Regions from separate parts of the Carboxydocella sp. ULO1 genome, predicted to be linked through region 2. Evidence: riboswitches for the same ligand, from Rfam matches in the RefSeq annotation. Region 2 holds a riboswitch; the other holds the start of a gene.
What was found. Region 2 has a riboswitch for glycine ahead of gcvT (glycine cleavage system aminomethyltransferase GcvT). Riboswitches for the same ligand answer to the same signal wherever they lie in the genome.
Positions count from the first base shown of each region.

Region 1 (15,996 bases), on a different contig from region 2:
TTCGCCGCATAAATCTACCCACGCTAGTGGTGGGACAGACGTACTTACTCCTGCGGATATAGGGGCGGCGAATACTACAACGGCAGATATGACCTTATATGTTGATGCAGTAAATGGTAATGATAATAACCCGGGAACTCAGACGCAACCTCTTCAAACAATACAAGCGGCGGTAAATAAAATCCCCGCAATAGTAAAACACACAGTAACGATAAATATTGCGGCAGGAACTTATAGTGAAAATGTTATAATTAAAGGAATTTTTGGCTCAGGGGCAATAAATATTTTAGGCGGGAGTGACTTAACATCTGCCGCTAATTACATTGTCAATCGGATCGATGTAAACCATTGCACGGCTAATATATATATTAAAGGCTTTACCATAAAACTTCCTGCTGGGAGCTGGATAGGAGGTATAAATATAGTTAATAGTTCAAAAGTGCAAGTTACCTATTGTAATATAAATGGCCAAAATTTTACTGATGCTAATAGAGCAGGATTAATCTGTTCTTTCGGTAAATGTGTAATAAACAATTGCGACATAAGTAATGTAACATCATCAGGAAACTATGCGGGGGCAATTGTATCATCTTCTTGTGGACAGGTTAACAGCTGGAGTAATACTGGTAGTAATAACACTTATGGCCTAAATGCACGAGCAGGAATAATACATCGGGAAGATACTACTCAGCCAGGAGCTACCACTGCAACTGTAACATCCGGGGGCGGAGTAATTTATTAATAGGGGTGGTACCGAATGAAAAAACTGATTATAAATGGGCAAGAATTTATGGCTGAAAAAATCATAAAGAATGGTAATTCCATTATTGGTATAAATGGCGATACTATTGTTTTTACTTTTCAAGGTGTCATGGATTTATCTAGTTTTAAATTAGAATCAGGGCAGAACTATGATCCTGACCCTGAACAGGAAAGAGAACAGCGGATAGCTGACCTAGAAGCAGCTCTGGCTGCTTTAATAGGGGGTGGTTTATGATGCCCATCTGGAAACGCAATATTTTTGTGCGGGTAATTAATAAACGTATGGCTGAAGAAGGAAAAACAGCAGAAGAAATATTAATGGAGTATCCGGCATTAATGCCAGAGGAAAAGCAAGAAATCTTAATGGAAATCAATAATCAATAGTAAAGCTGTTTGGGGCTTTATTTTGCTTGGAAGGAGGCCGGGCGGATGTCGGAAACAGATATTAGAGCAATATCGGATAGATTAAACGAAATGAGCCAGCGGCTTGCGAGAATTGAGGAAAGGCTTAGTATAGTGCCTTTATGCGGTTCGGACTGCGCCCGGGGAAAGGCAGCGGAGCTGGAGAGGCGGCTGGTAATACTGGAGCAGGACAAAAGCTGGATATATAAAACCATCATCGGCGCCGTTATCGGCGCTTTTTTAGCGCTTGTCATCAAAGGAGGGGCGTAACATGGAAACAAAAAAACTGCAAGGCTTTGCAATCTGCATAGATCCCGGACATGGCGGGAGAGACCCGGGCGCAGTCGATGGTAAGAATGCGAGCGAGAATGACACACTGCTGACGGCAGAAAAGGACGTCAACCTATCTGTGGCTAAAGTGCTGGCCGATAAGCTCCGGCTACAAGGGGCAAGGGTAACGCTGACAAGAGGTAGCGACTGGTATCCATCTCTGGCGCAGCGGTGCCAGATCGCAAACAACTTTGGTGCAAGCATCTTTATTAGCTTGCATTGCAATGCTGGCTCGGCCCAGGCTGCTGGCATTGAAACACTGTATAACCCAGACAGTAAGAATGGGAAGCGGTTGGCAGAACTTGTGCAGACCGAGCTTATTGTGGCAACTAAGGCGCCAAGCAGAGGAGCACGACCTCGGTCTGATTTGTGGGTACTGAACGGCACAAAAATGCCAGCAGTACTGATAGAAATGGGATTCGTGACTAACCCTGGCGAAGAGGCTAAACTTAACAGTAATTCGTATCAAGCAATTTTAGCGGATGCTATCGTTAAGGCAATTTTGCGTTACAAGAAAGGGGAGAGTGTTTGATGTTACCGGTTGAGCTTGTGATGGCTCTGACGGTAGGATTTACCGAGAGCTTGAAGCAAACCTTTCGTATACCCAAACAATGGCTCTGGCTGCTGGTGATTGCTCTGGGCGCTGCCTTAAATGGCCTCAATGCCTGGGCCTTTGGCGGACCGGTGCTGGAGGCAGTGAAGGAAGGCATTATTGGGGCGGCGACAGCCAGCGGTATCTATGGTCTGACCAAGGCGGCTCTAAAGGGAGGTAATGCAGATGGCGGCGATAGGTAAATGGTACGGCCAGCCTGATCCGAACAAAAACCAGGAGAAGCTGATTATACCAGTGCCAGTTATTGTTCCATGACGCCCGCCCGAAAGGGTGGGTTATTTTGAGGACGGGGGTTAATCACCCCCTTCTACTCGATTGCTTAATACTAAAAGTAATAAAATATTTGTCGTATTTTGGAAGGGAAAACTCATATTATAACGAATTAAACAATCAGATAATATGGGAGGTGTTGATATGCAAAAAGCAGAAGGGAATGAGCTTGCTATCAAAGATAGTGGGGCAAGAGAGGGAGAAGATAAAACAAAAATGGCAATTGATACATTTGGAAGGATAATGGCAGAATCATTTCAAATATATGAAAAGATGAAAAAAACACAAAATGTAGGCATATTTGTTGATTATGATAATGTATATTGGACATTAATGAAGAAATATTCACATGATCCTGATCATGCGGAACCTGATAAAAATCTTTTTATTAGATTATGGGACACATATGGGAGGGATAATGTTCGAACATTTAGGGTTTATGGTGACTTTCAAGCAATCAGGACATGCCTAACAAGTTTGCAGAAGAAAAGAGTTCAGATAAGACATGTATATTCGAATGGGAAAGTTGACGAGAGAAGAAAAAACTCCTCCGATATTGAACTTTGTATAGATGCCATAGAAAGTACTTACAAAGATTCAAATATATCGTTATATGTTTTTGTTACAGCTGATAGTGATATGATCCCTATTCTGAGTCGTATGATTTATAAAGGGAAAACTGTTCATCTATATTATTTATCAAGCGCAGCACCAAAACACGTTAATATTACTGATTATGCTCATTTTAGTATGGATCTGATGGAGTTTATTAATATTGAACAAAAAGAATATATAATTGATGATTATATTATTGATGCTTTAAAATTTATAGATAATTGGCACAAGCAACATGGAAACACCTCAAAATGGCTTGGGAAAACATGGCTATTGAACGGTTTAGAAAAACAGTTACAGATTCCGCAAGATACATGTAGCAAAATATTAGATAAACTAAAGAAGGAAGAGTTGATAGATTATACTACGAAGGAAACTGAGGACGAGAACGAAATGAAGAGTCATGTTATTATAACATCAAAAGGGAAGCAAAAATTAGAACAAGGATGTGCATAGTAAAAACAGAAAAAACACATGTTCTGGTTGCAAATGTTACAAAAATGTTATATAGTATAATACACAGAGTTATTATTCGTTATTTTTCTAATTCGCTATTTTAATTCGTTATTCTTAATTCGTTATTTATTATTCGCTATGAAGGGCAGGGAATATTCCCTGCCCTTCAACATAGTGCGAAAAAGGCCTGGATGGTGCCGAAATGGTGCCCGAAAGTGTCTCTATGGTGCCGAAAAGGGCATAAAATTGCACAAAAGTTTCCAGAAAACAAAAACCGCTAATCAGGCGCGAAGCCTTGATATTAGCGGTTTTTCTGGCTTTAATATGGTGGGCGATACAGGACTTGAACCTGTGACCTCTTGCATGTCAAGCAAGCGCTCTGACCAACTGAGCTAATCGCCCGTGTTTGGTTGCGGGGGAGGGACTTGAACCCTCGACCTTCGGGTTATGAGCCCGACGAGCTACCAACTGCTCTACCCCGCGTTGATAGTGGAGCGGGTGATGGGAATCGAACCCACGCAACCAGCTTGGAAGGCTGGGGCTCTACCACTGAGCTACACCCGCATTTTAAACTGGCGGAGAAGGTGGGATTCGAACCCACGCGGGACTTGCGCCCCCTACAGCATTTCCAGTGCTGCCTCTTGATCCACTTGAGTACTTCTCCGTGCTAAACTGGAGCCACTAACCGGGATTGAACCGGTGACCTCATCCTTACCAAGGATGCGCTCTACCTACTGAGCTATAGTGGCAAGCTGATGGTGCGCCCGGTAGGAATCGAACCTACGCACCAGGTTCCGGAGACCTGCGCTCTATCCACTGAGCTACGGGCGCCTGGAGCGGAAGACGGGATTCGAACCCGCGACCCTCGCCTTGGCAAGGCGATGCTCTACCACTGAGCCACTTCCGCATAATGCCCACAATTGGTGCGGGTGGAGGGACTTGAACCCCCACGGTTTCCCGCTGGAACCTAAATCCAGTGCGTCTGCCAATTCCGCCACACCCGCGCGGATAATGGTGAGCCATGCTGGACTCGAACCAGCGACACCCTGATTAAAAGTCAGGTGCTCTACCGACTGAGCTAATGGCTCATGAAACAATGGCTGGGGTGGCTGGATTCGAACCAACGCATGGCGGAGTCAAAGTCCGCTGCCTTACCACTTGGCTACACCCCAGCGAAATGGTGGAGGAGGTAGGATTCGAACCTACGAAGGCGTCAGCCGGCAGATTTACAGTCTGCTCCCTTTGACCACTCGGGAACTCCTCCATAGATATTCTGGAGCCGGCGACAGGACTTGAACCCGCAACCTACTGATTACAAGTCAGTTGCTCTACCAGTTGAGCTACGCCGGCAGGCTGGTGACCCCTACGGGATTCGAACCCGTGTTACCGCCGTGAAAGGGCGGTGTCTTAGACCACTTGACCAAGGGGCCATATGCACTTCTGTATTTTACACAACCATTCCGTGTTTGTCAACACTTTTTCTTGCATTATATCCTGGAATTGCGATGGTCGGGGCGACAGGATTCGAACCTGCGACCCCCTGCTCCCAAGGCAGGTGCGCTACCAAGCTGCGCTACGCCCCGTCGCAAAGAATATGATACACCGATATGCCCATGTTGTCAACAAAAAAATTTGTCGAATAAATTCGAAGGAAAATTTAAAAAATTGAAGGACAATAAGCAGGATTTTTGCAACCGAAGAAGAATAATATACGTACAAAGTTTCACAAACAAGCGGCGCCGCGAATGTGAAATTGGCCACAATCTCCTGCAGCGGTTATGGTTGGGAGAGGCGGTAAGTCAGCGAAGATTTACTGCCGGGGAGGGAAGTGAGTTTTGTATGGGCAATGTCAATTGTCAGTGTGGTAAACTGATCTGTCAGGTTGTGGATAATACCTTGATCATTAAATGTCGTCGTTGCAAAAGGTTTATTCTAATCCGTTTAAATGAAATGCGTACCAAACCTGTTATTCATTTTAAAACTTCATAGTGATTCTAGAGTCCAGAGACCTTTGAGTCCGGAGACCGGCAGGAGTTCCTGACAGGAACTCCTGACCGGTCTTTTTCTTTGGCGAAGGAGGTGAAAGGTGTGGCAGGTATTATTCCCCACAAGGAAGGGGCGGAAGTAAGTCATTTAATGGCTGATGTTCGTTGCATGTGTGGCAAAATCGTTGCACAAAGGGCACGTACCAAAATCTACATTAAATGCAGACATTGCAAGCGCTTCATTATCATCGATACCAGGGAAGATTGCAGTAACTGGGAAACCAAATACCGTTAAACCCAGTCCGGAGACTTTCAAGTCCTGAGACCGGTAGCTGGCCGGGCCTCAGGGAGGTTCGGTTTTTTTGTGGAGGAGGGTTGTCCAATGTTAACTTTGCTGGGAATTGGTGCACTTCTTTCACTGGTGTTTGGTTTTAGCTCAGGCGGATATGTAGCGTTCTATGTGTTGCCTGCTGGCAATGGAGTGGTAAGGTCTCTGTTAACCATGTTCCTGGGGGTGCTCATTTCGGCAATAACTTTTGTGCTGGCCGTCAGTCTGGTCTGGCCGGCGGTGATGTAAGGGGGGATTGAGCATGTTAAAGGCTGTATTAATAACGCTGGGGGTATTATGTTTGCTTTTTTCTCTGGCAGTGAGTGCTTATGTTACCCTTTATAAGGTTAAAACCAGAAATGTTTCGGGTATGCTCCTGTTTGTTTTACTGACCCTGGTGATCTGGATAGGAGCTATTTCCGTTGCTGTAGCAGGGGTTATGGTGCATCCGTGAGACGGGTACTGATAAGGAGGCGAAATAATGAAAAAAGCAATGAGCCCGTTGAGGCTGACCTTACTGATATTAATGGGGCTGTTCCTCTGCTGGTTTAAACAGGGGACGGCTTTTGGAGCTGAAGAACAATTTGCTGCCAAACTGGCGGAAAATCGCCGCTTCAATGAAGGCTGTCTGCGCTGCCATGGCGCCATCGGGCTGAAAACCAAAATGGATGGCAAAATAGTCAGTCTTTATGTTGATGAAGGGGAATATCTGGTTTCCCAGCATGGAACCAATCGCTGTACCACCTGTCATCGGGATATTACTGAATATCCCCATACCGGGGCCCTGACCGGGGAAAAAATGCGAGTAGCTATTGATAATAATTGCCGGGACTGTCATAAGGATGTAACTGCGGTATACAGCAACAGTGTGCATAACGGGAAGGTGCGGTGCAGTGCCTGTCATGGGGTGCACAATATCCGCAAAAAAGAAGACGCCCTGGCGCTGGTAGCCAAACAGCAAATCCCCCATACCTGTACTGCGGCAGGATGTCACAGTGGGCGGATCAAGGAGTCCTATGAAGAGAGCTTCCATGGCAAAGCGGTTCTGCTGGGCAGTCAGAAAGCGGCCAGCTGTGTGGATTGTCATGGTTCCCATGAAATTAAGGGGCCCGGTATGGCGGCTTCGCCGGTGAGCAAAACCAATACCCCAAAAACCTGTGCTAAATGTCATTTTAAGCCTGAAGTCAATTTTGCTGCGGGGAAAGAGCATTTTCTTCTGGAAAAAGAGGGTGAAGGAGCTCCCATGTACTATACCCTGAAGTTTTTTGTCTGGTTGACTATAATTGTTGTTACTTTGTTAATCATTCATATGCAGCTGGAACTGTATCGCAAGCTTAGAAATGCGCTGGCCAGCGGGGAACAGCAACACTAGGAGGGGTTGGAATGGAAAAAAGGCACTACCGAGCTGCAGTTAGACGCTGGAATCTTCATCAACGTATTCACCATATTGGTATGTTTTCTACCTTTATTCTCTGTACTATTACCGGCTTGCCCATTAAATGGCATGATAACAGTTTATCCCTGGCCCTTGCCCGCTGGTTTGGCGGGCCGGATACCATGCTCAATATTCATATCGGCAGCGGATTAACCATGATTGCAGTTAGTATTTATCATTTGGTCTGGATGTTTTACAAAATGCTGGTTAAAAAAGATCTGGGCTGGGCCATTATGCCAACTTTAAAGGATGTAACTGACCTGGTGCAACACCTGAAATACCAGCTGGGTTTTACTGACCAACCAGCCCGGTTTGATCGCTATTCCTACAAGGAGAAGTTTGACTACTGGGCGGTATTCTGGGGGATGTTCATCATTGGTGGTTCCGGTATTTTCATGATGATGCCGGAATGGGGAGCGGCCCTGATGCCCCGCTGGCTCATTGATTGCTGGCGGATTGGTCATAGTGATGAGGCGGTACTGGCCATTCTGGCTATCTTTGTCTGGCATTTTTATAATGTTCACTTCAATCCCGATTTTTTCCCGGGCAGCACAACCTGGTTTAATGGGTTGATGGATATTAGGGTAATGGAACACGAACATCCCCTGGAACTGGAGCGAATTAAAAAGGAGCAGGAAAAAATCATCCTGATACCGGAGGAAGGACAGGAGGGAGAGGCATGGCCGTCTTCAAACACAGTCGCAACAAAGGTTTGATTATTGTTGAAATGATCATTTACTTTCTCATCCTGGGCTGGTTTCTGGCTGAATATTTGCCTCTGGGGTTAAGCTAAAGGAGGGACAGGAAAATGGTCAAAACATTTCGGGTCTGGGGTACATTGACGATGGCCATGCTGGTAGTGAGTTTATTGATTGCTACTTTTTTTAGCGTAGGCAGTATCGGTTATACCCAAAATAAAGAAGAAAACAGCCTTTGCGGAAGTTGCCATGAAATGCAACCACAGATCAATTCCTGGCGCTTATCTACCCATGGCCGCATTGGCTGTCTCAAATGCCATCCCAATGTACCCATGACCGAGCTGGCTTATAAACACTGGCGCGGTTTTTACAATCAACCCATCAAGAAGAAAACCATAGTGCCCAATGCAGTCTGCCTGGATTGCCATAGCCGGCAGCGGGATATTTCTCCTCCGGGGGGGCTGGTGGTTCCCCATGAATATCATACTCAGAAGGGAGTAGACTGTGTGGATTGTCATGCTGGTCTGGTGCATTCCACCCGGCAGCCAGGAAGTCCCAGGATCAAAATGCCGGTCTGCCTGAAATGTCATAATGGCAGCAAAGCTACCAATCAATGTAAGGATTGTCACGGAGAGAATGTACCCAAACAATAGGAAATATTTTATCTTGCCATGCCCGGCAGAATTGAGAGCCGGGCATTTACTTTTTATACTTTCTCTATCGGAATAGTACAGATAGCTTGTCAGCGCAGGAAAAGTGTAGTAAAATATTCAGGAACAAAGTGTAGGAGGGAAGAACATCATGGAAAGGGGAACTTTTCGCGTTAAAGCTGGCCTGGCAGAAATGCTGAAAGGCGGCGTCATTATGGATGTAACTACACCGGAACAGGCTAAAATCGCTGAGGAAGCGGGCGCCTGTGCCGTTATGGCTTTGGAAAAAGTACCGGCCGATATCCGGGCCGCGGGCGGAATTGCTCGCATGGCCGATCCCACGGTAATCAAGCGCATTCAAGATGCGGTCACCATCCCGGTAATGGCCAAGTGCCGAATCGGTCATTTTGTGGAGGCCCAGATCCTGGAGTCCCTGGGTGTGGACTATATTGACGAAAGTGAGGTCCTCACTCCTGCGGATGATAAATTCCACATCAATAAATGGGAGTTCAAGGTACCCTTCGTCTGCGGGGCTAAAAACCTGGGGGAAGCCCTGCGCCGGATTGGGGAAGGGGCAGCTATGATCCGGACCAAAGGCGAGCCTGGTACCGGTAATGTGGTGGAAGCAGTCAAACACTTTCGCACGGTGATGGGAGAAATTCGCCGTCTGCAGATGCTGCCCCAGGAAGAGCTGATGACTGCAGCCAAGGAGATGGGCGCTCCCTATGAACTGGTGGTGGAAGTGGCCAAAACCGGGAAGTTGCCGGTGGTGAACTTTGCTGCTGGCGGTATCGCTACTCCTGCTGATGCAGCTTTGATGATGCAGCTGGGCTGTGATGGTGTTTTCGTCGGCTCCGGTATCTTCAAATCCGGGGATCCGGTCAAACGGGCCCGGGCCATTGTAGCTGCCACAACCCACTACAATGATCCGCAGGTACTGGCGGAAGTTTCTAAAGACCTGGGTGAGCCCATGGTCGGGATCGATATTTCCACCATTACTCCAGAAATGAGAATGCAGGATCGGGGCTGGTAAAATGAAAATCGGGGTATTGGCTCTGCAGGGTGCTTTTCGGGAGCACCGGCTGGTGCTGGAAAAACTGGGTGTGGAAGTTGTTGAAGTACGTAAAAAGGAGCAATTGGCAGAGCTGGCGGGGCTGGTAATCCCCGGAGGTGAATCAACTACCATCGGCAAATTGATGGTGGATTTTGGCCTGCTCTCCGAAATCAAGGAGCGTTTTCAGCAGGGGATGGCGGTTTTTGGAACCTGTGCCGGCTTGATTCTGCTGGCAACCGAGATTATGGGCAGTGAACAGCCGCGGCTGGGCTTGATGGAGATGACTGTCAAGCGCAATGCCTATGGTCGACAGGTGGACAGCTTTGAAGTGGATTTGCCGGTTCCCGCTATCGGAGCACAACCCCTGCGGGCGGTTTTCATCCGGGCCCCCTACATTGAACGAGTTGGTTCCGGGGTTGAGGTAATGGCTACCTTCCAGGACAAGATCGTCCTGGCCCGACAGGGCAAGGCGCTGGCGGCGGCTTTCCATCCCGAGCTGACCGAGGATTATCGTTTGCATCAGTATTTTGTGGATTTGTGTAAAAAATAAGTGAATGTTACTTGACATAAGACATTTGTCTTCGTATAATTGTAAACAAAAATGAATACAGCTTCTGGATGAAGGTTGCAGAAGAAGGTAACGGGGTTTACCCGTTACCGCCGAAGGGGCAAGGCGGTATTATGTCGCTCAAACTCTCAGGTGGCTTTTGAGCCAGGTACTGTAACCGGACAGACCTCTGGAGAGACCTGGCAAGACCGGGCGCCGAAGGAGCAAGCCTGCCAGCCGGCAGGTCAATCTCTCAGGCAAAAGGACAGGGAGCGACAGGATGCGTTTGTGGCTTCGTTTACCCTTTTAGCAGCAGTGACCAGAGGACCAATCAGGAGATTGGTCCTTTCTTATAATTCCATCTAACCATCATCTCATAAGGGTAACCCGTTGAAAGGGAACATAGGCAGGAAACAGGCAAGAGAGCCGGTGGTTGGTGCGAACCGGTCCTGGGAACTGCTGAATCCGCCCTGGAGGGGATCCACCGAAGGGCCGTGGCCTGGTAAGTGGATACGGTGGCGCCGTTATCGCATCGAGAGGGTCAAGGGGATATTATTGCCTTTTGGCCAATTAGGGTGGCAACGCGGGAACAAGCTCTCGTCCCTAAAGCTGAGGCTTTATGGATGAGAGCTTTTCTATTTATAATAATCATCTAAATCCGGGAGAGGGGTTGATTTTAATGTTGCAGGACAAAAAGTATCTGATGATTCCTGGGCCGACACCTATTCCACCGGCGGTCCAGCAGGCCATGATTCGGCCCATGATCGGTCACCGCAGTGGGGACTTTGCCAAACTGCACGAACGGCTGATTAAAAAGGCCAAACAGGTTTTTCAGACTGAAAAGGACCTGTTTATTCTCACCCAGTCCGGTACGGGGGGACTGGAAACGGCAGTGGCCAATGTGATCAGCCCTGGGGACAAGGTACTGGCCCTGGTTACCGGTAACTTCGGCGAGCGTTTTGCCAAAATCGCCCGTTTATACGGGGCAGAGGTAGATGCTCTGGAGTTCCCCTGGGGTGAAGCCATTGATTTGAAACAGGTAGAGGAAAAGCTGGCTACCAATCAGTACCGGGCCGTGCTGGCTACCCACAATGAGACTTCCACCGGTGTGACCAATGATATCGGGGGTCTGGGAGCCCTGGTGGCCAAAACCGATGCTGTCCTGCTGGTGGATGCCGTCAGCTCCATGGGCGGGATGGATATCCGCACTGATGAATGGCAGGTGGATATCATGGTTACCGGTAGCCAGAAGGCCTTGATGTTGCCGCCGGGGCTGGCTCTGGTCAGTGTCAGTGAAAAGGCCTGGCAGGCTATGGAGACGGCCAAAGCTCCCCGTTTCTACTTCTGCCTGAAGCAGGCCAGAAAAAATATGGCGGAGTGGAATACCGCCTGGACTCCCAATGTTACCCTCTTTTACGGGCTGGAAGCTGCTCTGGACATGATCCTGGCGGAAGGCTTACCGGAAGTCTTTGCCCGGCATGCCCTTATGACAAAAGCTACCCGGGCCGCGATCAGAGCACTGGGCCTGGAGTTGCTGGCTGCTGATGAAGTAGCTTCCCATACTGTAACTGCTGTTAAGGGCAATGACCAGCTCAATACCGAAGACCTGCGCAAGGTATTGCGTACCAAATACGGGGTCACTTTTGCCGGTGGCCAGGGCAAACTGAAGGGCAAGATTTTCCGGATCGGCCACATGGGTTATGCCGATAAGCTGGATATTATCCTGGCTATTGGGGCGCTGGAAATGGCCCTGGTTGAAGTGGGCTATCCGGTACAGCTGGGTGCCGGTGTGGCTGCCGCCCAGAAGGTATTTCTGGAAGGGTAAGAGGTTTCGCAGTTAATGAAGTTAGATAAGGGGAAAGGGGATTTTTATGCGGATACTGGTCTTAGATGGTGTCAGTGAAAAAGGAATAGATATCTTGCGGGAACCCGGGTTTACTGTGGACGTAATCGAGGAAAAGCTGAGCGAACAGCAACTGGTGGAGATGATTCCCGCCTATGATGCCGTGGTGGTGCGCAGTGCTACCAAGATCACTGCCCCCATTATTGCGGCGGGGGTAAACCTGAAGGTAATCGGCCGCGCCGGTGTCGGGGTGGACAATATCGATGTTCAGGCTGCTACTCAGCATGGTATTATTGTGGTCAATGCTCCCGATGGCAATACCATTGCCGCGGCTGAACACACTCTGGCCCTGATGCTGGCCCTGGCTCGCCATGTACCCCAGGCCAATGAGGCCTTGAAAAAGGGGAAATGGCTGCGCAAGGAATTTACCGGCGTGGAGCTGCGGGATAAAATCCTGGGGGTTATTGGGCTGGGGCGGATTGGTACCGCGGTGGCCAAACGGGCCCAGGGCTTTGCCATGAAGGTCATCGGTTATGACCCCTATATCACCCATGAGCGGGCCCGGGAAATCGGGGTGGAACTGGTGTCCCTGGAGGATGTCTATCGGGAAGCGGACTTTATCACCGTGCATTTGCCCAAAACCAAGGAAACGGTTAACCTGATTAACCGGGAAACCCTGACCAAAATGAAGCCGGGGGTACGGATTATCAATGTTGCCCGCGGTGGCATCATCAATGAACAGGATCTGTATGAGGCTCTGAAGACAGGTAAGGTGGCCGGAGCAGCGCTGGATGTCTTTGAAGTGGAACCCACGACGGAAAGCCCGTTGTTTGAACTGCCCAATGTGGTAGTTACCCCGCATCTGGGGGCATCTACCGAGGAAGCCCAGGTCAATGTGGCTCTGGATGTGGCCCGGGAGATTGTCACCATCCTGCAGGGCGGCATGGCCCAGAATGCTGTGAATATGCCGGCCATTCCCAAAGAAGATGCTCTGGTGGTTAAACCTTATCTGGCCCTGGCGGAAAAGCTGGGCAAGTTTATCTCCCAGCTCACTTCCGAGTTTGAGAATATCGAGATCACCTATGCCGGGGATGTAGCCTGCATCAATACCGCTCCCCTGACTACCGCCATCATCAAGGGGATTATGGAATCCTACAGTGATGTGCCGGTCAGTTATGTCAATGCGGTACAGCTGGCCAAGGGGCGGGGCCTGCGCATCATGGAAACCAGGGAAGAAGAGGCCCATGACTATACCAACCTGATTACCGTCAAACTGACAGGCGGGCCCTGTCCTAAAGCCGTTGGCGGTACCCTCTTCCGGGATAATGATGCCCGCATCGTCTTAATAGACGGTTATCGCATCGACATGGTGCCGGAAGGCTACATGCTGGTTGCCCCCCATATTGATAAGCCCCGGATCATCGGGCGGGTGGGCACCCTCATTGGTGAGCATGACATCAACATTGCTGGAATGCAGGTGGGCCGCAAACAGGTGGGTGGCCGGGCTGTGATGGTGCTGGCGGTGGATAATGTGGTACCGGAGGCAATTCTAGGAGAAATAGCCAAAATAGATGGCATTATCGATGTCAAGTTCGTTTCTTTATAGAAAAACTAATCGGGGAGGAGCTTTAGTTTATGACCAGAATTATTCTTGCCCGCCATGGTGAAACCAACTGGAACCGGGAAGGGCGTTATCAGGGCCAGCTGGACACTGAACTTTCCCCGCTGGGCTGGCAGCAGGCGGAAAGGCTGGCTGAGGCCCTGGCTAAATTACCCATCACCGCTGTCTATTCCAGTCCGCTGAGCCGGGCCTATGAAACTGCTAGAAAAGCTGCAGAAAAGCATCAGCTGCCGGTGGAAATCGTGGAGGGATTGACGGAAATTCACCATGGCTGCTGGCAGGGGCTGTATGCCCATGAGGTAAAGGAACAATACGGAGTGGAACTGGAGATCTGGCAATCCGCTCCCCATCAAATCACCATGCCCGGGGGCGGGGAATGCCTTAAGCAGGTCCAGGATCGGGCAGTAGCAGCTCTGGAGATGATCGCCAAACGCCATCCCTGGGAGACGGTGCTGGTACTGAGCCATGATGCCACTATCCGCGCTTTCTTCTGTTATGCCCTGGGCATGGATTTGGCCAACTTCTGGCTCTTCCGCCAGGATAACACCTGTATCAATGTGGTGGAATACCTGCCAGATGGTCGCTGGCGGCTAAGTAAACTCAATGATACCTGTCATCTGGGCTCTCTGATCTGGGATGTCGATCAGAAGGCATTATAACACCTATCCCCACTTCCGCAATGGAAGTGGGGATACTTTTCCTGCGACCAGGTATAATGTATGCATAATGCCAGCAAAAGCCCTTTGCCAAACAGGAATAGATATAGTAAAATATTCCTTAATCAAGGAAATGGGAGGCGAAATTCGTGCTGGACATCAAATTCATCCGCCAGAACCCGGAAATAGTGGAACAGGCTTTAAAGAACCGGGGGGCAGCGGTTTCCCTGCAGGAGTTCCTGCAACTAGATGAGCAGAGACGGAAGTTATTGGTGGAAGTTGAGCGGCTGAAAAATCAGCGCAATACCACTTCGGAAGAAATTGGCCGTTTAAAAAAACAGGGTCAGGATGCTACTGAGCTGATGGCGGCTATGAAGGAAGTGGGCAATCGCATCAAGGAACTGGATGAGCAGGTGGCCCAAATCGAAGCCAGACTGGAAGAAATCGTTCTGACTATTCCCAATGTACCCCATAGCTCCGTTCCAGTTGGCGCTGACAGTAACGATAACCCGGTAGTGCGGCGCTGGGGAGAACCGCGGCAATTTGATTTTGAACCCAAACCTCACTGGGAAATCGGGGAAGCCCTGGGCATTCTGGATTTTGAACGGGGCGGCAAGGTGACCGGTACCCGCTTTACCTTCCTCAAGGGGGCAGGAGCCCGTCTGGAACGGGCGCTGATCAATTTCATGCTGGATTTACATACCCGGGAACATGGCTATGTGGAAGTTTTCCCACCCTTTCTGGCCAATAGCAAAAGCATGACCGGGACCGGGCAGCTGCCCAAATTTGCGGAAGACATGTTTGCTGTTTCAGGGACAGATTACTACCTGATTCCTACCGCTGAGGTTCCGGTTACCAACCTGTACCGGGAAGAGATTTTAGATAGCAGTCAGCTGCCCATCTATCACTGTGCCTACAGTGCCTGCTTCCGGGCCGAAGCCGGGGCCCACGGCCGGGATACCCGCGGCCTCATTCGCCAGCACCAGTTCAACAAAGTGGAGCTGGTCAAATTCACCAAACCGGAAGACAGCTATGAGGAACTGGAAAAACTGGTCAACAATGCGGAACGGGTGCTGCAACTGCTGGGCCTGCCTTACCAGGTAGTGGTATTGTGTACCGGTGACCTGGGCTTTTCATCGGCCAAAACCTATGACCTGGAGGTCTGGCTGCCCAGTTACAATACCTACCGGGAGATTTCCTCCTGTTCCAATTTCGAAGACTTCCAGGCCCGGCGGGCTGGTATTCGCTTCCGCCGGGATGCCAAAGCCAAACCGGAATATGTCCATACCCTGAACGGGTCAGGGCTGGCTGTTGGCCGAACCCTGGCTGCTATCCTGGAAAACTATCAGCAGGAAGATGGTTCGGTAGTGATACCGGAAGTCCTGCGGCCCTACATGGGTGGATTGGAAGTAATTAGATAGAAAAAGGGACAGACACGGGTATAGTGCCCGTGTCTGTTAGCTCATTTACGGGGAAGGGAGACAGCTATGGGGGAGAGCAGAGAAGTCGCAAGCAAGACCAGGATCCAGGCAGGTAGCCGGGAATATCTGAAAGCCAATATTGCCTTGAGCATCGGGGGGATGGCGGTGTTTGCCAATTTGCATTTCACCCAGCCCCTTTTGCCCCTTTTTACCCGGGAGTTTGGGGTCAAACCGGCCGAGGCTGGCTTGACTGTTTCGGCGGTGATTTTCACCCTGAGCGTGTTTATGCTGGTTTTTGGAACGGTTTCCG
Region 1 covers NZ_BDLQ01000016.1:2,552-18,547, reverse strand. Annotated here, with positions in the region: partial or broken gene ULO1_RS03875 (hypothetical protein) at 1-742, shown strand, start outside; gene ULO1_RS03870 (hypothetical protein) at 758-997, shown strand; gene ULO1_RS14675 (hypothetical protein) at 994-1,146, shown strand; gene ULO1_RS03865 (hypothetical protein) at 1,192-1,434, shown strand; gene ULO1_RS03860 (N-acetylmuramoyl-L-alanine amidase) at 1,436-2,026, shown strand; gene ULO1_RS03855 (hypothetical protein) at 2,026-2,289, shown strand; gene ULO1_RS03850 (NYN domain-containing protein) at 2,522-3,448, shown strand; tRNA gene ULO1_RS03845 (tRNA-Val) at 3,774-3,850, opposite strand; tRNA gene ULO1_RS03840 (tRNA-Met) at 3,856-3,931, opposite strand; tRNA gene ULO1_RS03835 (tRNA-Gly) at 3,939-4,012, opposite strand; tRNA gene ULO1_RS03830 (tRNA-Ser) at 4,022-4,112, opposite strand; tRNA gene ULO1_RS03825 (tRNA-Thr) at 4,122-4,197, opposite strand; tRNA gene ULO1_RS03820 (tRNA-Arg) at 4,205-4,279, opposite strand; tRNA gene ULO1_RS03815 (tRNA-Gly) at 4,281-4,355, opposite strand; tRNA gene ULO1_RS03810 (tRNA-Leu) at 4,370-4,452, opposite strand; tRNA gene ULO1_RS03805 (tRNA-Lys) at 4,461-4,536, opposite strand; tRNA gene ULO1_RS03800 (tRNA-Gln) at 4,546-4,620, opposite strand; tRNA gene ULO1_RS03795 (tRNA-Tyr) at 4,627-4,712, opposite strand; tRNA gene ULO1_RS03790 (tRNA-Thr) at 4,723-4,798, opposite strand; tRNA gene ULO1_RS03785 (tRNA-Glu) at 4,803-4,878, opposite strand; tRNA gene ULO1_RS03780 (tRNA-Pro) at 4,955-5,031, opposite strand; gene ULO1_RS03775 (hypothetical protein) at 5,537-5,728, shown strand; gene ULO1_RS03770 (hypothetical protein) at 5,816-6,010, shown strand; gene ULO1_RS03765 (hypothetical protein) at 6,024-6,215, shown strand; gene ULO1_RS15105 (cytochrome c3 family protein) at 6,243-7,133, shown strand; gene ULO1_RS03755 (formate dehydrogenase subunit gamma) at 7,145-7,912, shown strand; gene ULO1_RS03750 (cytochrome c3 family protein) at 8,005-8,547, shown strand; gene pdxS (pyridoxal 5'-phosphate synthase lyase subunit PdxS) at 8,693-9,577, shown strand; gene pdxT (pyridoxal 5'-phosphate synthase glutaminase subunit PdxT) at 9,579-10,148, shown strand; glycine riboswitch at 10,326-10,424, shown strand; T-box leader at 10,527-10,753, shown strand; gene ULO1_RS03735 (alanine--glyoxylate aminotransferase family protein) at 10,825-11,970, shown strand; gene serA (phosphoglycerate dehydrogenase) at 12,017-13,594, shown strand; gene ULO1_RS03725 (histidine phosphatase family protein) at 13,624-14,268, shown strand; gene serS (serine--tRNA ligase) at 14,415-15,686, shown strand; gene ULO1_RS03715 (MFS transporter) at 15,753-15,996, shown strand, end outside.
Region 1: linked by a shared signal. The riboswitch ahead of ULO1_RS03735 (alanine--glyoxylate aminotransferase family protein) and the one ahead of gcvT (glycine cleavage system aminomethyltransferase GcvT) in region 2 are both predicted to bind glycine.

Region 2 (15,996 bases):
GGATACAGTGGAACCAGGCCGGGGTATCAGGCCTTTAATCGAAGGAGATATCATCCGAAGTGCGGGTGATACCATCCTGGGTGGGGATGACAAAGCTGGACTGGCGGCCATTCTGGAAGCCATCCGTATAATTAAGGAAAACAACCTGCCCCATGGGGAGATTGAACTGGTAATCACAGTAGCAGAAGAATGTGGCTTGCTGGGGGCCAAACAGTTGCATCGCCAGCAATTGCAGAGTATAGCTGGGTTTGTTCTCGATGCTGGTGGACCGGTGGGCTCCATTGTGGTCAGGGGGCCGGCCCAAACCAAAATTGAGGCTACTATTCGCGGTAAGGCCGCCCATGCCGGGGTGGAGCCGGAAAAAGGTATCAGTGCCATTCAAGTGGCAGCCCGGGCCATTGACCGCATGCCCCTGGGCCGCATTGATGCCGAGACCACAGCCAATATTGGGGTAATCGAAGGGGGTAAGGCTACCAATATTATCCCCGATATGGTTAACCTGAAAGGGGAAGCCCGTTCTCTGGATCCGCGTAAACTGCATGCCCAGACCAAGCAAATGACCACCATTCTGGAACAGACAGCCCAGGAGTTTGGCGCCTATGTACAGCTGACTGTAGAAGATCTCTATCCTGAGATAAACCTGAAACCAGAGGAACCGGTAGTTCAGATTGCCCGCCAGGCTATCCAGGCCTGTGGTCTTACGCCCAGTCTGGACAGTACCGGGGGTGGCAGTGATGCCAATATCTTCATTGGACTGGGCTTGCCGACGGCCAACCTGGGGATTGGCATGCAAAATGTACATTCAGTAGAAGAAAAAATGGCTATCAGCGATCTGGTTAAACTGACGGAGGTAGTACTGGCTATCGTTAAAACTGCCCATGACTGGAGGTAGAGGGCGTGATTGCCAGAAAAGAAGGGATAGTCCTGACGGTAAAGCGGGATTTAGGAGATTATCAGGAACTGGAAGTGGAAATGGGAGGGGAGAAAGCCCGGGCGGTCAATTATCCCCCCTTGACCGGGCCCTGTCAACCAGGGGACCGGGTTTTGCTCAACACCACTGCAGTAGAGCTGGGCCTGGGCACGGGAGGTTTTCACTATGTCATGGCCAATTTCTCCTGCCCCCGGGAAGAACTGCAGGGCCAGGGTCATATCATGAAACTGCGCTATACCCCTATGCAGTTAAAGGTGCTGGCTGCGGAAGAGGAGGCCAGCCCCTGGCATCAAGAATTGAAAAACTTTACCGGTCTAAAAAAGACGCCGGTGGTTTGTGCCACCCTGCATAGCCAGTTGCCGGCAGTATGTGTAGGTATTCAGCGGGAATGCCGTCATCGGTTGCGGGTGGTATATGTAATGACTGATGGGGCAGCTCTGCCCCTTGCCTTTTCCCGGCTGGTTCGGGAACTGAAGGAAAAGGGGCTAATTTCTGCTACTGTTACCTGCGGCCACGCATTTGGCGGAGACCTGGAAGCAGTTAACCTTTATTCTGCGCTGGCAGTTGCTAAAGTTGCTGCCCGGGCGGATGTAATTGTCATCGCCATGGGGCCAGGAATTGTGGGCACTGGCAGCAAGTGGGGATATACCGGGGTGGAGCAGGGACAGGCTATCAATGCCGTCCATACCATGGGGGGCAAGGCTATCGCCGTTCCCCGCCTCAGTTTTGCCGACCCTCGTCCCAGGCATCAGGGGGTAAGCCATCACACCCTGACTGCCCTGGCCGAAGTGGCCCTGGCCCCCTGTCAGCTGGCATTACCCCGGCTGGAGCCAGCCAAAGCCCACCTGGTCAGGCGCCAGCTAACCGGGGCAGGGATTCTGACCAAACATCGATTGTATGAACTGGAGGCTGATGACCTGGTCAAGGCCATGGTAGAGGAATATCAGCTACAAGTTACTACCATGGGCCGCTCGCCGGCGGAAGACAGGGAATTTTTCGCCGCCGCAGCGGCTGCCGGGCGGCTGGCTGCCCGGCAGATTGTCTGGTAATTTGGAGACGGGAGGAAAAGGATGCGCAGTTTTTATGCTGATTTGCATATACATTTAGGGGCTACCACAGCCGGGCGGCCGGTGAAAATCACCGCTTCCCGGCGGCTTACCCTGCCGGCAGTGCTGGCAGAAGCAGCTTACCGCAAGGGGCTGGATATTGTGGGAATTATCGATGCCCAGGCCCCTGGAGTACTGGCTGATTTGAAGGAAATGATAGCAGCAGGGGATTTGCAGCCACTGCCAGAAGGAGGGCTGCTGTACCGTCAGCGGACTTTGCTGGTTCCGGGGGCGGAGGTGGAGAGCAGGGAAGGGGCCCATTTCCTGGCCTATTTTCCAGGACTGGAAGAAATGGAGCAGTTTAGTACCTGGTTGGCCGGTTTTATGCGCAATTTGCACCTTTCCAGTCAGCGGGCCCACCTCAGTTTGAGCCAGATTTTGCAGCAAACCCTGGAACTGGGAGGTTTGCTGGCACCGGCTCATGCTTTTACCCCGCATAAGGGGCTATACGGCTGTGCTTGTGCCAGTCTCGGGGAACTGCTCACTCCGGCGGAACAGCAAGAAATCCGGGTGCTGGAACTGGGCTTGAGCGCTGATACTGCCATGGCGGAGCGGCTGGCCGAACTGGCACGGGTAGCTTTTTTGAGCAATTCTGATGCGCACTCCCTGGAGAAAATCGGGCGGGAATATAATGAACTGTTGCTGGCAGAGCTCAACTGGAGGGAAATGCTGAAAGCCTTCTACCATCAGGATGGCAGGAGAATCATAGCCAACTGGGGGCTCGATCCGCGGCTGGGCAAATATCACCGCAGTGCCTGTGCAGATTGTGGCTGGACTGCCGGAGAGGAGAAGCCGCCGGTGACATTTTGCCCTGCCTGTGGCAGCAAGCAACTGATTACCGGGGTGCTGGACCGGCTGGTGGCGATTACCACCGAGCCGGCGGTCGGGGGTAAGCATCCTCCCTATTACTATCAAGTGCCCTTGCAATTTCTGCCTGGTATCGGTAAGAAAACCATGGAACGTTTGTTGAGCCAATTTGGGACGGAAATGGCTATTTTACATCAGGTGCCAGCAGAAGATCTCATTCGGACTGCCGGGGAGAAAATAGCCGCTCTGATTCTGGCCTGTCGCCAGGGCCAGGTGAAAATTCAGGCCGGAGGAGGCGGTACTTATGGGCGAATCCTGCAAGGTTAGTCACCCTGTCCCACTGGTAACGGTCACTGTTAATGCTTCCGGGGCTGCGGCTGCTGCCCGCCAGGGGCTGGTGGTAGTAATAGTGGATGTAATTGATATGTCCACCACTGCGGAAGGCCTGCTGGAGGCAGGGGCGGCAGCTGTGATCGGGGCCAGTCCCGATCAAACCAGGGCCCCGGTGGCTGTTCAGCCTCGACAGCGGGGAATGGAGGCGGGCCAAAAGGCCCGGGAGCTGGGGACGGGAGTGATTCTGGTCAGTGAACCCAGGTATGGCCAGGAAGAGGAACGGAGGGCGCGCTGCCAGAAGGCTCTGGCCGGGCTGGCGGAAACGGGATTAACACCCGAGCTGGTCCTGCCCAACCTGGGGGCGGAAACGGCGAAAATGGCGGATTTTGCAGGAAAGGTTATTCTACTGGTCAGTGATACCGGCGGGGTTGCCTATGATGCTGCTGTCACAGCAGGAGCTCCAGCGGTGCTAACGGCTACCATTGCCCGCACCATCGGGCGCCGGGGGACAGAGCCAGCCCGGCTGGGGGCGGAGCGGGCCAGACTAAAGGCCCGGGAACTGGGCACCGGGGTGGCGGTAGTGGCGGCCAGTGGCAATTCCCTGGAAGACGTGCTGGCTGCCGAGTATATTGGGCGTCTGTTGCTGGAAAGTCCTTGATTTTTCATCCTGACCTGGGATATTTTCCTCTCTTGTCCCATAAATATAGGACAGGGAGGAGGATGAAAATGCGGAGACTGAAGAAGATATTGAGCCAGTATTTGCGGGAGCGCTGGATGAGTTATCTCTGGGTGCTCCTCCTTTATTTCAGCGGCTATATTCTGGGGGCCCTGGGGCCAGGGGCTCTTGATGCTGGTCAGAAACAGCAGCTGACCCTGCTGGTGGACCATTTCTGGCAAAACCTGTCCAGTCTGGATGTGGATCGGGGCAGGTATTTCTGGTCCCTGGTCCTGGAACAGGGACGCAGCCTGTTTTTGCTTTTTCTGGGTGGCCTGTTTGTCCTGACCCTGCCGTTAGTCTGGGTTGTGGTCTTCTTGCGGGGGTTTGCCCTGGGTTTTACAGCAGCCTTCCTGACTGCGGAAAAAGCTGCTGCCGGGGCAGTTCTGGCCCTGGTTGCCCTTTTACCGCAAAATCTCTTCTTCCTGCCTATGTACTGGGCCGCTGCGGTCAGTTCCCAGCGTTTTGCACTGTACTGGCTTAAAAGCAGACTGGGGCGACGGCAGGGGGATGGCAGGGATGTGCTGCTGGCCTATTTTCTGGTTTTTCTGCTTTATGGCGGGTTATTATTTCTGGGGGCATTAACAGAAACTTACTTTACCCCGGTGTTGATGAAACAGATCTGGCGGTTGTTGAATTAAGAAAAATATTTTTTGATAAATCCTGCTGACCAGGCAGGATTTTCTTTTTCGGTGTGGAATAGAATAATTACTAAAGGTCAGACGACTAACATTATTGGTGGAGAAACGTTTGCACAGAGGAGGAAGCTAAAATGGCAATATTTAAACGGGCAATCCTAATCGTACTGGACAGTGCGGGTATTGGCGCCCTGCCGGATGCCGACAGGTATGGCGATGCCGGGGCTGATACCCTGGGCCATATTTCCGAAAGGGTAGGAGGATTGAAAGTCCCCAACCTGATTCAGCTAGGGCTAGCCAATATCCGGTCTTTTCCCCACCTGCAACCGATCAGCAATCCCAGGGGAGCTTATGGTCGCTGTGCCGAGATGTCCAATGGCAAGGATACCACCACTGGCCACTGGGAGATGGCTGGCATCATTCTGGAGAAGGCTTTTCGCACTTATCCCCAGGGATTTCCACCGGAAATTATTGCTGAATTTGAACGGCGGATCGGCCGCAAGACCCTGGGCAATGTGGTTGCTTCCGGGACAGTGATTATTGAACAGCTGGGCGAAGAACACATGCGTACCGGCTATCCTATTGTATATACTTCGGCTGATAGCGTTTTCCAGATTGCCGCTCACGAAGAGGTTATACCTATCGAGGAGCTTTACCGCATGTGCCAAATCGCCCGGGAACTACTGGTTGGCGATCATGCCGTAGGGCGGGTAATAGCACGGCCCTTTATCGGGCAACCGGGAGCATTTAAGCGGACTGAGCGGCGTCATGACTATTCCCTGCAGCCCCCCAAAACCATGTTGCTGGATAAAATCAAGGCACTGGGTTTGGAAGTAATGGCAGTGGGAAAAATTAAAGATATCTATGATGGCCGGGGTGTGACCCAGCATAAACTCACCAAATCCAATATGGATGCTGTGGACAAAACGCTGGAATTCATGGACCAGGGCGACCAGGGCTTGATTTTTGCCAACCTGGTGGATTTTGACTCCCTCTATGGCCATCGCAATGATGTAGAAGGTTATGCCCGGGCTTTAAGCGAATTTGACCAGCGCTTGCCGGAAATCATGGGACGGATGGGCAATGATGACCTGTTAATTATTACGGCAGATCACGGCTGTGATCCTACTGATGCCAGTACAGATCACTCCAGGGAGTATACTCCCCTCCTGGTTTATAGCCCCCGCTATCAGGGGGGCGTAAACCTGGGGACCAGGTCCACTTTTGCCGATATCGGGCAAACCATTGCCCGGGCCCTGGGCACGGAAATCGAAGTCGGCACCTCTTTTCTGACAGATCTAAAATAGGGGAGGTTAAAGCATGGAACGAGCCTGGAAAGTCAAATTGACTGAAGCTGTGGAGTACATTCGCCGTCACACCGATTACCTGCCGGAAATTGCCTTGATCCTGGGATCCGGACTGGGGGCTCTGGCGGAGGAAATCGAGGAGGCAGTGACCATTCCCTACCGGGAGCTCCCTCATTTCCCGGTATCCACTGTGGAAGGTCATGCCGGTCGTCTGGTGCTGGGCAAGCTGAAAGGCAAAACGGTAGTGGCTATGCAGGGTAGATTTCATTACTATGAAGGTTACAGCATGGGAGAAGTCACCTTCCCGGTACGAGTCATGAAGCTACTGGGGGCACGCCAGCTGTTCGTTACCAATGCGGCCGGTGGTATCAACCGGGAGTTTAAACCGGGAGACCTGATGTTGATAACCGACCATATTAATTTGATGGGCAGCAACCCTCTGATTGGACCTAACTGGGATGATTTTGGCCCCCGTTTTCCGGACATGAGTGCTGCTTACAGTGCCCGTCTCCAGGAAATCGCAGACCGGGTAGCAGCCAGCCAGGGTTTTAAGCTGCAGCGAGGGGTTTATGCCGCCATGACCGGGCCTTCTTATGAAACCCCGGCCGAAATCCGTTATCTGGCTAAAATTGGTGCTGATGCGGTGGGGATGTCCACTGTGCCTGAAGTTATTGTAGCCAATCACAGCGGCATGGAAGTGCTGGGTATTTCCTGTATCACCAATATGGCGGCCGGAATTTTGCCAGAGAAACTGGACCACAGTGAAGTAATGGAAACTGCTGAAAGAATTAAAAAGCAATTTTTAGCGCTGGTAAAGGGGATAGTGGAGTTATGTTAGAGTTAAGGGAAAAAATTAAGGATGCAGCAAGCTATATTAAAAAAGCACTGGCTGGCCGGGAACTGCCCCAAATCGGTCTGGTGCTGGGGTCCGGGCTGGGCTCACTGGCAGAGGAGATTGAGGAAACGGTAATTCTGGATTATGCCGAAATCCCCTATTTCCCGGTTTCCACTGTGGCAGGCCATGCTGGCCGCCTGGTTATCGGCTTGCTCTCTGGCAAACGGGTTATGGCCATGCAGGGACGCTTTCACTACTATGAAGGTTATAGCTTGCAGGAAGTAACCTTTCCCATTCGCGTGATGCAGGCCCTGGGGATAAAAGAGCTGATAGTTACCAATGCCTGCGGAGGGATGAATCCCACTTTTGCTCCCGGGGACTTGCTGTTAATTTCTGACCATATTAATTTCATTGGCAGCAATCCCTTGATTGGCCCCAATCTGGAGGAATTTGGGCCCCGGTTCCCTGATATGAGTGAAGCCTACAGCCGCCGTTTGCGTGCCCTTGCCCGCCAGGTGGCCGGGGAACAGGGAGTAAAACTGCAGGAAGGAGTATATGTGCCGGTCAGCGGGCCTAATTACTGTACCCCGGCAGAACTGATTTTCCTGCGCCAGATCGGCGGCGACGCGGTGGGCATGTCCACAGTCCCGGAAGTGATTGTTGCTAACCATGGGGGCATGGAGGTACTGGGAATAGCCTGTGTCACCGATATGGCGATAGGAGAACACCTGGAAAAGCTGGAGCATGAGCAGGTAGTTGCGGTGGCGGAACAGGCCCGGCCCCGTTTCATTCAATTGATCAAGGGAATTCTGGCAGCGATGTAAGGAGGAAAGGGCATGCGCGCATATGATATTATCCGCAAAAAACGGGATGGCGGCGAATTGAGCCAGGCGGAAATAGAATTCATGGTCCAGGGCTATACCAGCAATGAAATTCCCGATTACCAGATGGCCGCCTGGGCCATGGCTGTCTTCCTGCGGGGGATGAATGCCAGGGAAACAGCGGATTTGACCATGGCTATGGTCCGTTCTGGCGATCAGGTGGACCTAAGTGGCATTGCCGGGATCAAGGTAGATAAGCATTCCACCGGTGGCGTCGGGGATACCACCACCCTGGTGCTGGCTCCTCTGGTAGCAGCAGCCGGGGCACCGGTAGCCAAGATGAGCGGCCGCGGTCTGGGACATACCGGTGGTACTCTGGATAAGTTCGATTCCATTCCCGGTTTCCGTGTAGAGCTGAATAAAGAGGAGTTTATCCGCAATGTCAACACAGTTGGGGCGGCTGTTGTCGGGCAAACAGGCAATCTGGCCCCGGCTGACAAAAAGCTGTATGCCCTGCGGGATGTCACGGCAACTGTGGATTCTATTCCCTTGATTGCCAGCTCTATTATGAGTAAAAAAATTGCTGCTGGAGCAGATGCCATCGTACTGGATGTTAAAACCGGCAGCGGGGCCTTTATGAAAACCCTGGAGGATTCTTTCGCCCTGGCCCGGGCCATGGTGGCCATCGGCCAGGAGGTAGGGCGAAAAACAGTAGCGGTAATTACCGATATGGACCAGCCTCTGGGTCGGGCGATTGGCAATGCCCTTGAGGTCAAAGAGGCTATTGAAACTTTAAGAGGCGGCGGTCCCTCCGATTTGAGGGAACTTTGCCTGACTCTGGGAGCCCACATGGTCACCCTGGCTGGGAAGGCTGCCAATCCGGCGGCAGCCCGGGCCAGACTGGAGGAACTGCTGCAGAATGGGCAGGCTCTGGCCAAATTCAAAGAAATGGTAGCTGCCCAGGGCGGTGACCCCCGGGTTATCGACCAGCCTGAGCTCCTGCCTCAGGCCCAAAAGGTAATTCCTCTCCTGGCAGAACAGGATGGCTATGTGGCGCGAATCGAAGCCGAGGAGCTAGGGATCGCAGCCACCATGCTGGGGGCTGGCCGGGAGACCAAGGAATCAAAAGTGGATCTGGCCGTTGGTTTGGTAGTTAACAAGAAAGTAGGAGAGGCGGTGGCGGCTGGCGAACCACTGGTTTGGCTCCATGTCAACGAGGAACGGCGGCTGGCGGAAGTAATGGCTAAAGTAAAAGCCGCTTTTACCATCAGCTGTCAGCAGCCGGCACCGGCGACCTTGATCTATGGGGAAGTAGTTTAGTTGAGGTTCGAGGTTGGAAGTTTGAAGTTGGATTAGGGACCATGGTGTTAGCCATGGTCTTTTTTTTGAATTACCCCAGGCGGATTACCGGGGTGGTTTCTTTTTGTCTGACCAGCGGTGTTACTGTTCGGTGTACTTAAATGACCATTCAGTCAGAAGATTTATCCTTTTGGAAAAAAATATAGTGTAAAAAATTCAGATAAGTATAATTGTTCTTAGATATATATGAATGAAGATTCATTCCGAGGAAGCCGGGAGAAATAGCGTTAGGGAGGTTGAGAAGATGTTAAGTGTACTGAATTTAAACAAAAAATTATTTTTCTGGTCCCTGGGACTGACACTGGGCAGTCTGTTTTCCGTACTGGTAACTCTGGCCAATACAGGTAATCTATTTGCTGCCATGCCACTGGCAGGAGTGGGTGGGTTTGTAATTGAAGCTGATAAAATCACGGGTACCAATTTTGAACTGATTCCTTCAGTTGCCGATACCAATTTGTCCAATAAGGAACAGGAAAGCTGGACAGCTTTTCCCCAGTCCCAGACTACCATGGATACTGTGAGTATCTGGGGCCTGCGCCTTTACAAGAATATAGATTTGTCGCATCTGGGTTTTCCGGTGGCCAATTATGTCCAGGTATTAGTGGAAGCCAATACAACTGAAAGTAAATATGTCAGCGGTACCCAGCTGTTGATGAATGCCGATTATATTGAAGCGGAACAAATTGATTTCGGAGATCTGCAGATGGACGAGAATATGAGGACTGACCACCCCAACCTGGTAACCGGAGATGACCAAAAAGCTGATATAGGTATGAAAGCCAGTTCTGTTACCCTGACCAGGGCTAAAATCAATGCCCACTATATGTCCACCAAAACCATGAGCATTCCCGGCATGAAGCTGACTTTGCATCTCTACGACAGCAATAACAGGGAAGTAGCGCCAGCCAATATCATGCATAGCAGCCCCTGGAATAACTGATTTAAGGAAGGCCCGGCTTCCTTATTTTTTTCCTGGAGGGATGAAAATGAAAATTAAAATGCAGGCAATTATACTGGGCGGCTTGCTTGGGGCTTTTGCAGGCGGGGTGTGGTGGCAATTGGGCCTGGTTTCGGCCCTCATTGGTGCCATGGCTGGAATAGGAACAATGATGATTCTGGTCAGGTATTTTCCTCATAAACAGATTGCCTACGGTGTCGAAGGGGCCATTACCCTGGGGTTGATCGGAGGGGCTTTGATGCCCCAAAATTATATATATGCAGGGATAGCTCTTGGTATGACAGCTGGCAGCTGGCTATACAGCGGAATTTTTTCCTGCTGGCTTAACAGGATGCAATTGAAAGGCTGGTATATGGAGTTGCCTGGAAAAATGCTCTGGCGTCCCTTGCTGGCTGCAATAAGTGTAATGATAACGGAAATTGCTTTTAACCCCTGGCTGGCATGGCCTGTGGCTATTCTTGCTACTACCTCCTGGGGCTTTATCCTGGTGCAAAATCGGAAACGTCCTGTTTTGGGGGCGGTATTAAATCTTTTAGGGAGCATATTAGTTATCTGGTTTGGGATTGATATTGCTCCGGTCCTTTTTTTGCCAGGGAGCGGGCTTTACTGGGCCGGAATGGTTCTGGGGCTGGGATTGCTGGCCTTATCATTACTGGCTCTGTTTTTCCCCCACTGGCATCTGGGTTTAGGGGTTACCATCCTGATTCTGTCAATTCTCTCGTATGTTGGAGCTGCCGGTGGATTAGTGCTGGGAGGGTTGCTGTCTCTTCTGGGCGGATGTTTGATCCTGGCCTGGGCCGGTCAAAAAATTGAAAAAAATAATGTTAATTTAGCTCAATAACGGCAGGAATTTTCCTTTTCCTGCCGAATATATTTTTATCCAACAGTGGAGGCGAGAAGATGGAGGTTCGTTGGAAAGCGTGGCTGGTCTATGATGATAAGGCAGTGGGTGGGAGCGGATTGTGTGCACTGCTTAAAGCTATACAGCAGTATGGTTCTCTGAACCAGGCAGCACAGAAATTGGGTATATCATACCGCCAGGCCTGGGGCCGGCTGCGCAAAGCTGAAGCTGTTTTACAGCGGGAACTGGTTTACAAGCAAACTGGAGGAGAAAATGGAGGGGGAATGAGTCTGACTGGAGATGGGGAGAGACTTTTACTGTTTTTTGAACAAATGACAGCAGAGATAAATGCGGTTGTCAGTTACTGGCAACAAAGAAAGCCATTTTAATTTTTTTATCTGCGTTATGTACATTTTAACAGAACGAGGGAGGAAATTGTTTTATGAAGAGAACTGCTATCTTATTTACAGTTATCATGCTTTTTATCGCCAGTTTAACTGGTTGCGGTTCCCAGCAGGAAAAGGCTAAAAATACAATAGCAGAAAAAAGTAACAAAGATGTGATCCTGGCTACTACTACCAGCACCCAGGATTCAGGTTTGCTGGATGTGTTGATACCTGCTTTTGAAAAAGAAACTGGATATAATGTCAAAACAATTGCGGTAGGAACTGGTCAGGCTCTGGCTATGGGAGAAAGAGGAGAAGCTGATGTCCTGTTGACTCACGCACCGGCATCTGAACAAAAGCTGGTGGATAAAGGGATTGTGACTGACTACTCTCTGGTAATGCACAATGACTTTATCCTGGTTGGCCCAGCAGAGGACCCGGCCAGAGTTAAAGGAAAAGAAATAAAAGAGGCACTCAAAGCTATCTCTCAGCAGCAGGCTCTATTCTTATCCCGGGGGGATAATTCCGGTACCCACAAGTTTGAACAAAAAATATGGGAAAAGGTAGGAATAAAACCTGCCGGCAAATGGTATCAGTCTACTGGCAGCGGGATGGGACAAACCCTGAGTGTGGCTGCAGAAAAACGGGGTTATACAATTACAGACCGGGGCACTTACCTGGCCTTAAAAGACAAGTTGAATTTGGAGATTTTGGTCCAGGGCAGTAATGAGTTAAAGAATATCTACCATGTCATGGCAGTAAATCCTGACAAATATCCCAAAGTTAATGCTAAAGGAGCTCGAGCTTTTATCGCCTTTTTACTTAAACCGGACACCCAGAAGTTGATCGGCCAGTTTGGGGTGGATAAATATGGCCAGCCCCTGTTTTATCCTGATGCTATAAAACAGTAACAAAGTAGGTGCAAGGGATGGAATTGATCTGGGAAGGGATGGTTCAGGCGCTGAAATTATTGTTCCAGGGGGACCGGGAAACCTGGGCCATTATTGCCCTTTCTTTGCGGGTTTCAGGCACAGCTACTATCTTAAGTCTTGTCATAGGGATTCCCCTGGGTGTGTACCTGGCTTTAGGGGATTTTCGGGGGCGGCGCTTGCTGGTGACTCTGGTTAACAGCGGTATGGGTATGCCGCCGGTGGTAGCTGGTCTGCTGGTGACCATTTTGCTTTGGCGTAATGGGCCCCTGGGTTTCTTTCATCTTCTCTATACCCCTGCCGCCATGATTATCGCTCAGACTTTGATTGCTGCTCCTATCATTGTGGGGTTGACTATGGCCGCCATTCAACAGATTAACCCCAAATTGGTCTGGCAGCTGCAATCTTTAGGGGCGAGTCCTTTACATATTATCGGGATCCTGTTAAAGGAGGCCCGTTATTCCCTGCTGGCAGCAGTGATGGCAGGATTTGGGGCAGTGGTTTCGGAAGTAGGTGCTTCCATGATGGTAGGGGGCAATATCCAGGGGGAAACCCGGGTTTTAACTACAGCAACAGTAATGGAAGTAAGTAAAGGCAATTTTGGCCTGGCCATGGCTTTGAGTTTTGTTCTGCTATTTTTAAGTTATGGAGTAACCTATCTGCTCACCCTGTTGCAGCAAAGGAGAGGTTGAAATGGGCTGGCCGCTGTTACTGGAAAATCTACAGGTAAAGCGCGGGGGTAAGCTGGTACTTGCCGTGCCGCGCTTAGAGCTTGGAGCCGGGGAAATCATGGCGGTGCTGGGTCCCAATGGGGCAGGCAAAAGTACATTGCTGCTGACAGTGGCCGGGATCCTCTGTCCCAGCCAGGGCAGCATTCGCGCCGGGGAAATGGTCTGGGGCCCGGGCCGGGACCCTTATCAATGGCGCCAGGCGGTAACCCTGGTTTTTCAGGAGGCATTGCTGGTCAGTGGAACCGTACTGGATAATGTCACCCTGGGGCTGAAATTTCGTGGCCTATCTGCCCGGGAGCGGGAACAGCTGGCCGGGCCCTGGCTGGAACGGCTGGGCCTGACGGAGCTGGCCCGGCGCCGAGTTCAAGATTTAAGTGGAGGGGAAGCTCAGCGGGTAGCCCTGGCCCGTGCCCTGGTTCTTAAGCCCCAGGTGCTCTTGCTGGATGAACCTTTTGCCGCTGTGGATGCACCTACCCGTAGCCGTCTCCTGCGGGAATTGCGTCTGTTATTGAAAGAAACGGGCATCACCACCCTGTTCATTACCCATGACTTTCGGGAATTGCCGTTACTGGCTGACCGGGGGCTGGTACTGTTGCAGGGGCAAATGGCTCAGGTGGGAACGGTGCGGGAACTGGCCGAACGGCCGGCTAGTGAGGCGATAGCTCGTTTTTTTGGGGTGGAAAATCTCTGGCCTACCGGAGGAAGTCTGCCGGGTTTAAAGGAACTGCCGCCCGGTCTGGGGGCTATTCCGGCCCGGTGCGTGCGAATCCTCGGCGCCAAACCGGCTGTAGCCGGTGAGAGCTGGCTTTGGCCTGGGAAGGTAAAATATGTGGAAGAACACTGGGATGGGGTTTACTATTGTCTCCTTTGTGAAGGACTGGAAGTTTGGGGCTGGGCAGATAACCAGCTGCGGCTGCAATTAGGGGAACAGGCCTGGGCAGTAATCAATAAAAAACAGTTACATTATATTGAAACCCGGAATAGCCTAAATTTTTTGTCAGATCAAGAAGGACTTCCGGGTTAGTTGGCGAATATATTATAAATGGAGACCTGCCTTGAAACTGAATATACGGGGGAGGAAGAGGTCGGGAGAGACCCTTAAAGGGCGCCGAAGGAGCAAGATGGGCGGTTGGCGGCCGCAGATCAAAACTCTCAGGCAAAAGAACTGACTTCAGACCCCACTCTGGAGAGCTTTCGGGTAGACTGCCAGGTTGCCCGAAACACCCAAGGGGAAGCCCGTAACTATTGCGGGTAATCTCTCAGGTAACCAGGACAGAGAAAAGCCAAAAAGGCTTGTCTCTGTCCTTTTTATTTGTCCCCATTGGCACATACTAATGTTAAGGAGGTGTTCCTGTTGGCAGAATTGAAACGCACTCCCCTTTATGAGTTGCATATAGCCGCCGGAGCGAAGATGGTGGATTTTGGGGGCTGGGAAATGCCGGTTCAGTACAGTGGCATTATCGATGAACACCAGACCGTCCGCCAGGCAGCAGGTCTTTTTGATGTCTCCCACATGGGGGAAATTACCGTTAAAGGCCCCGGGGCCCTGGCCTTTCTGGAAAAGTTGCTGCCCAACCAGGTGGCCAGGTTAGCAAAAGGGCAAATCCTCTATTCTCCCATGTGCTATGAACACGGTGGCACGGTGGATGACCTGCTGGTATACAAGGAGGATGCGGAGGAATATCTCCTTGTAGTCAATGCCGGCAATACTGATAAGGATTATGAATGGATCAAGCAGCTGGCCCCGGCAGGAGTGGAGGTGGAAAACATTTCCCATACTGTGGCCCAGCTGGCCATTCAGGGACCTCAGGCTACTGCGATCCTTAAGCCCCTTACTCCCGTTCAGTTAGATGCTATTCGCTACTACTGGTTCACCCGAGGTGAGGTTGCGGGCATACCCTGTATTATCTCCCGCACCGGCTACACCGGGGAGGATGGCTGGGAACTTTATTGTTCACCGGACCAGGCCAGGCAGCTCTGGCAAACCCTGCTTACGGCTGGACAGGATAAGGGTATTAAGCCTATCGGTTTGGGGGCCCGGGATACCCTGCGCTTTGAGGCTGCTATGCCTCTATATGGCCATGAACTGAGCGAAGATATTACACCCCTGGAAGCTGGCCTGAAGAGATTCATCGCCCTTGATAAACCGGAAGATTTCATCGGCAAGACTGCTCTTACGGCCCAGGCTGAAGCAGGACTGAAGCGCAAGCTGGTAGGTCTGGAAATGGTAGAGCGGGGCATTGCCCGGCAGGGTTATCCCGTAGTTTATCAGGGCCAGGAAATTGGGATGGTTACATCCGGAACCATGGCTCCAACCCTGGGGAAAAACCTGGCCATGGCCCTCATAGCTGCTGATGTGGCCCAAACTGGTCAGGAAGTAGCCGTTATGATTCGTAACAAGGAAGTAAAGGCAAAAATCGTTAGTTTGCCTTTTTATAAAAGAGGGAGGTAATTGAGTATGAGCAAAGTGCTGGCAGATTTAAAGTACACCAAAGATCATGAATGGGTAAAAATTGAAGGAAACATGGCGATTATCGGCATCACAGACCATGCCCAGGAAGCCCTTGGCGATGTGGTATTTGTGGATTTGCCGCCGGTGGGCACTGAAATCACTGCCGGTGAAAGTTTCGGTACTGTGGAATCCGTGAAGGCTGTTTCCGACATCTACGCTCCGGTAACCGGCAAAGTGGTGGAAGTAAACCAGGAGCTTATCGACGCCCCTGAAAAAATCAATGAAGATGCCTATGCTGCCTGGATGGTCAAGGTGGAAATCAGCGAAGAACCGGCGGAATTGCTGACTGCTGACGAATACGAAGAATTGCTGGCCAACGAATAAGAGCGAGGGGGCATAACCGCATGTATATACCGCATACCGAGGCTGAGCGGCGGGAAATGCTGGCCGCTATGGGAGTGAACAGTATTGAGGACTTGTTTGCTGACATTCCGGCGGAAGTGAAAATGCAGCGGCCATTACAGATTCCCGGGTTTAAGAACGAGATGGAAGTAGCTGCCCATTTGCGGGAACTGGCTGCCAAAAACGCCAGCCTGCAGGAATATGTATCCTTCCTGGGGGCAGGGGTTTATGACCATCATATTCCCGGTGCCGTAGATCATATTCTCCTGCGTTCCGAGTTTTACACAGCCTATACTCCCTATCAGCCGGAAATAAGCCAGGGGACGCTGACTGCGATTTTTGAATTCCAGACCCTGATCTGCCAGTTGACTGGCATGGATGTGGCCAATGCTTCTATGTATGATGGGGCTACAGCCACGGCGGAAGCGGCCCTGATGGGCTGTGC
Region 2 covers NZ_BDLQ01000009.1:11,497-27,492, reverse strand. Annotated here, with positions in the region: gene ULO1_RS02180 (M20/M25/M40 family metallo-hydrolase) at 1-892, shown strand, start outside; gene ULO1_RS02175 (DUF3866 family protein) at 898-1,980, shown strand; gene ULO1_RS02170 (endonuclease Q family protein) at 2,002-3,171, shown strand; gene ULO1_RS02165 (hypothetical protein) at 3,149-3,835, shown strand; gene spoIIM (stage II sporulation protein M) at 3,904-4,533, shown strand; gene ULO1_RS02155 (phosphopentomutase) at 4,665-5,837, shown strand; gene ULO1_RS02150 (purine-nucleoside phosphorylase) at 5,851-6,675, shown strand; gene ULO1_RS02145 (purine-nucleoside phosphorylase) at 6,669-7,496, shown strand; gene ULO1_RS02140 (pyrimidine-nucleoside phosphorylase) at 7,509-8,813, shown strand; gene ULO1_RS02135 (DUF6230 family protein) at 9,097-9,792, shown strand; gene ULO1_RS02130 (DUF6114 domain-containing protein) at 9,839-10,651, shown strand; gene ULO1_RS02125 (winged helix-turn-helix domain-containing protein) at 10,711-11,040, shown strand; gene ULO1_RS02120 (substrate-binding domain-containing protein) at 11,094-11,948, shown strand; gene ULO1_RS02115 (ABC transporter permease) at 11,966-12,658, shown strand; gene ULO1_RS02110 (ABC transporter ATP-binding protein) at 12,660-13,721, shown strand; glycine riboswitch at 13,774-13,875, shown strand; gene gcvT (glycine cleavage system aminomethyltransferase GcvT) at 14,052-15,149, shown strand; gene gcvH (glycine cleavage system protein GcvH) at 15,156-15,533, shown strand; gene gcvPA (aminomethyl-transferring glycine dehydrogenase subunit GcvPA) at 15,554-15,996, shown strand, end outside.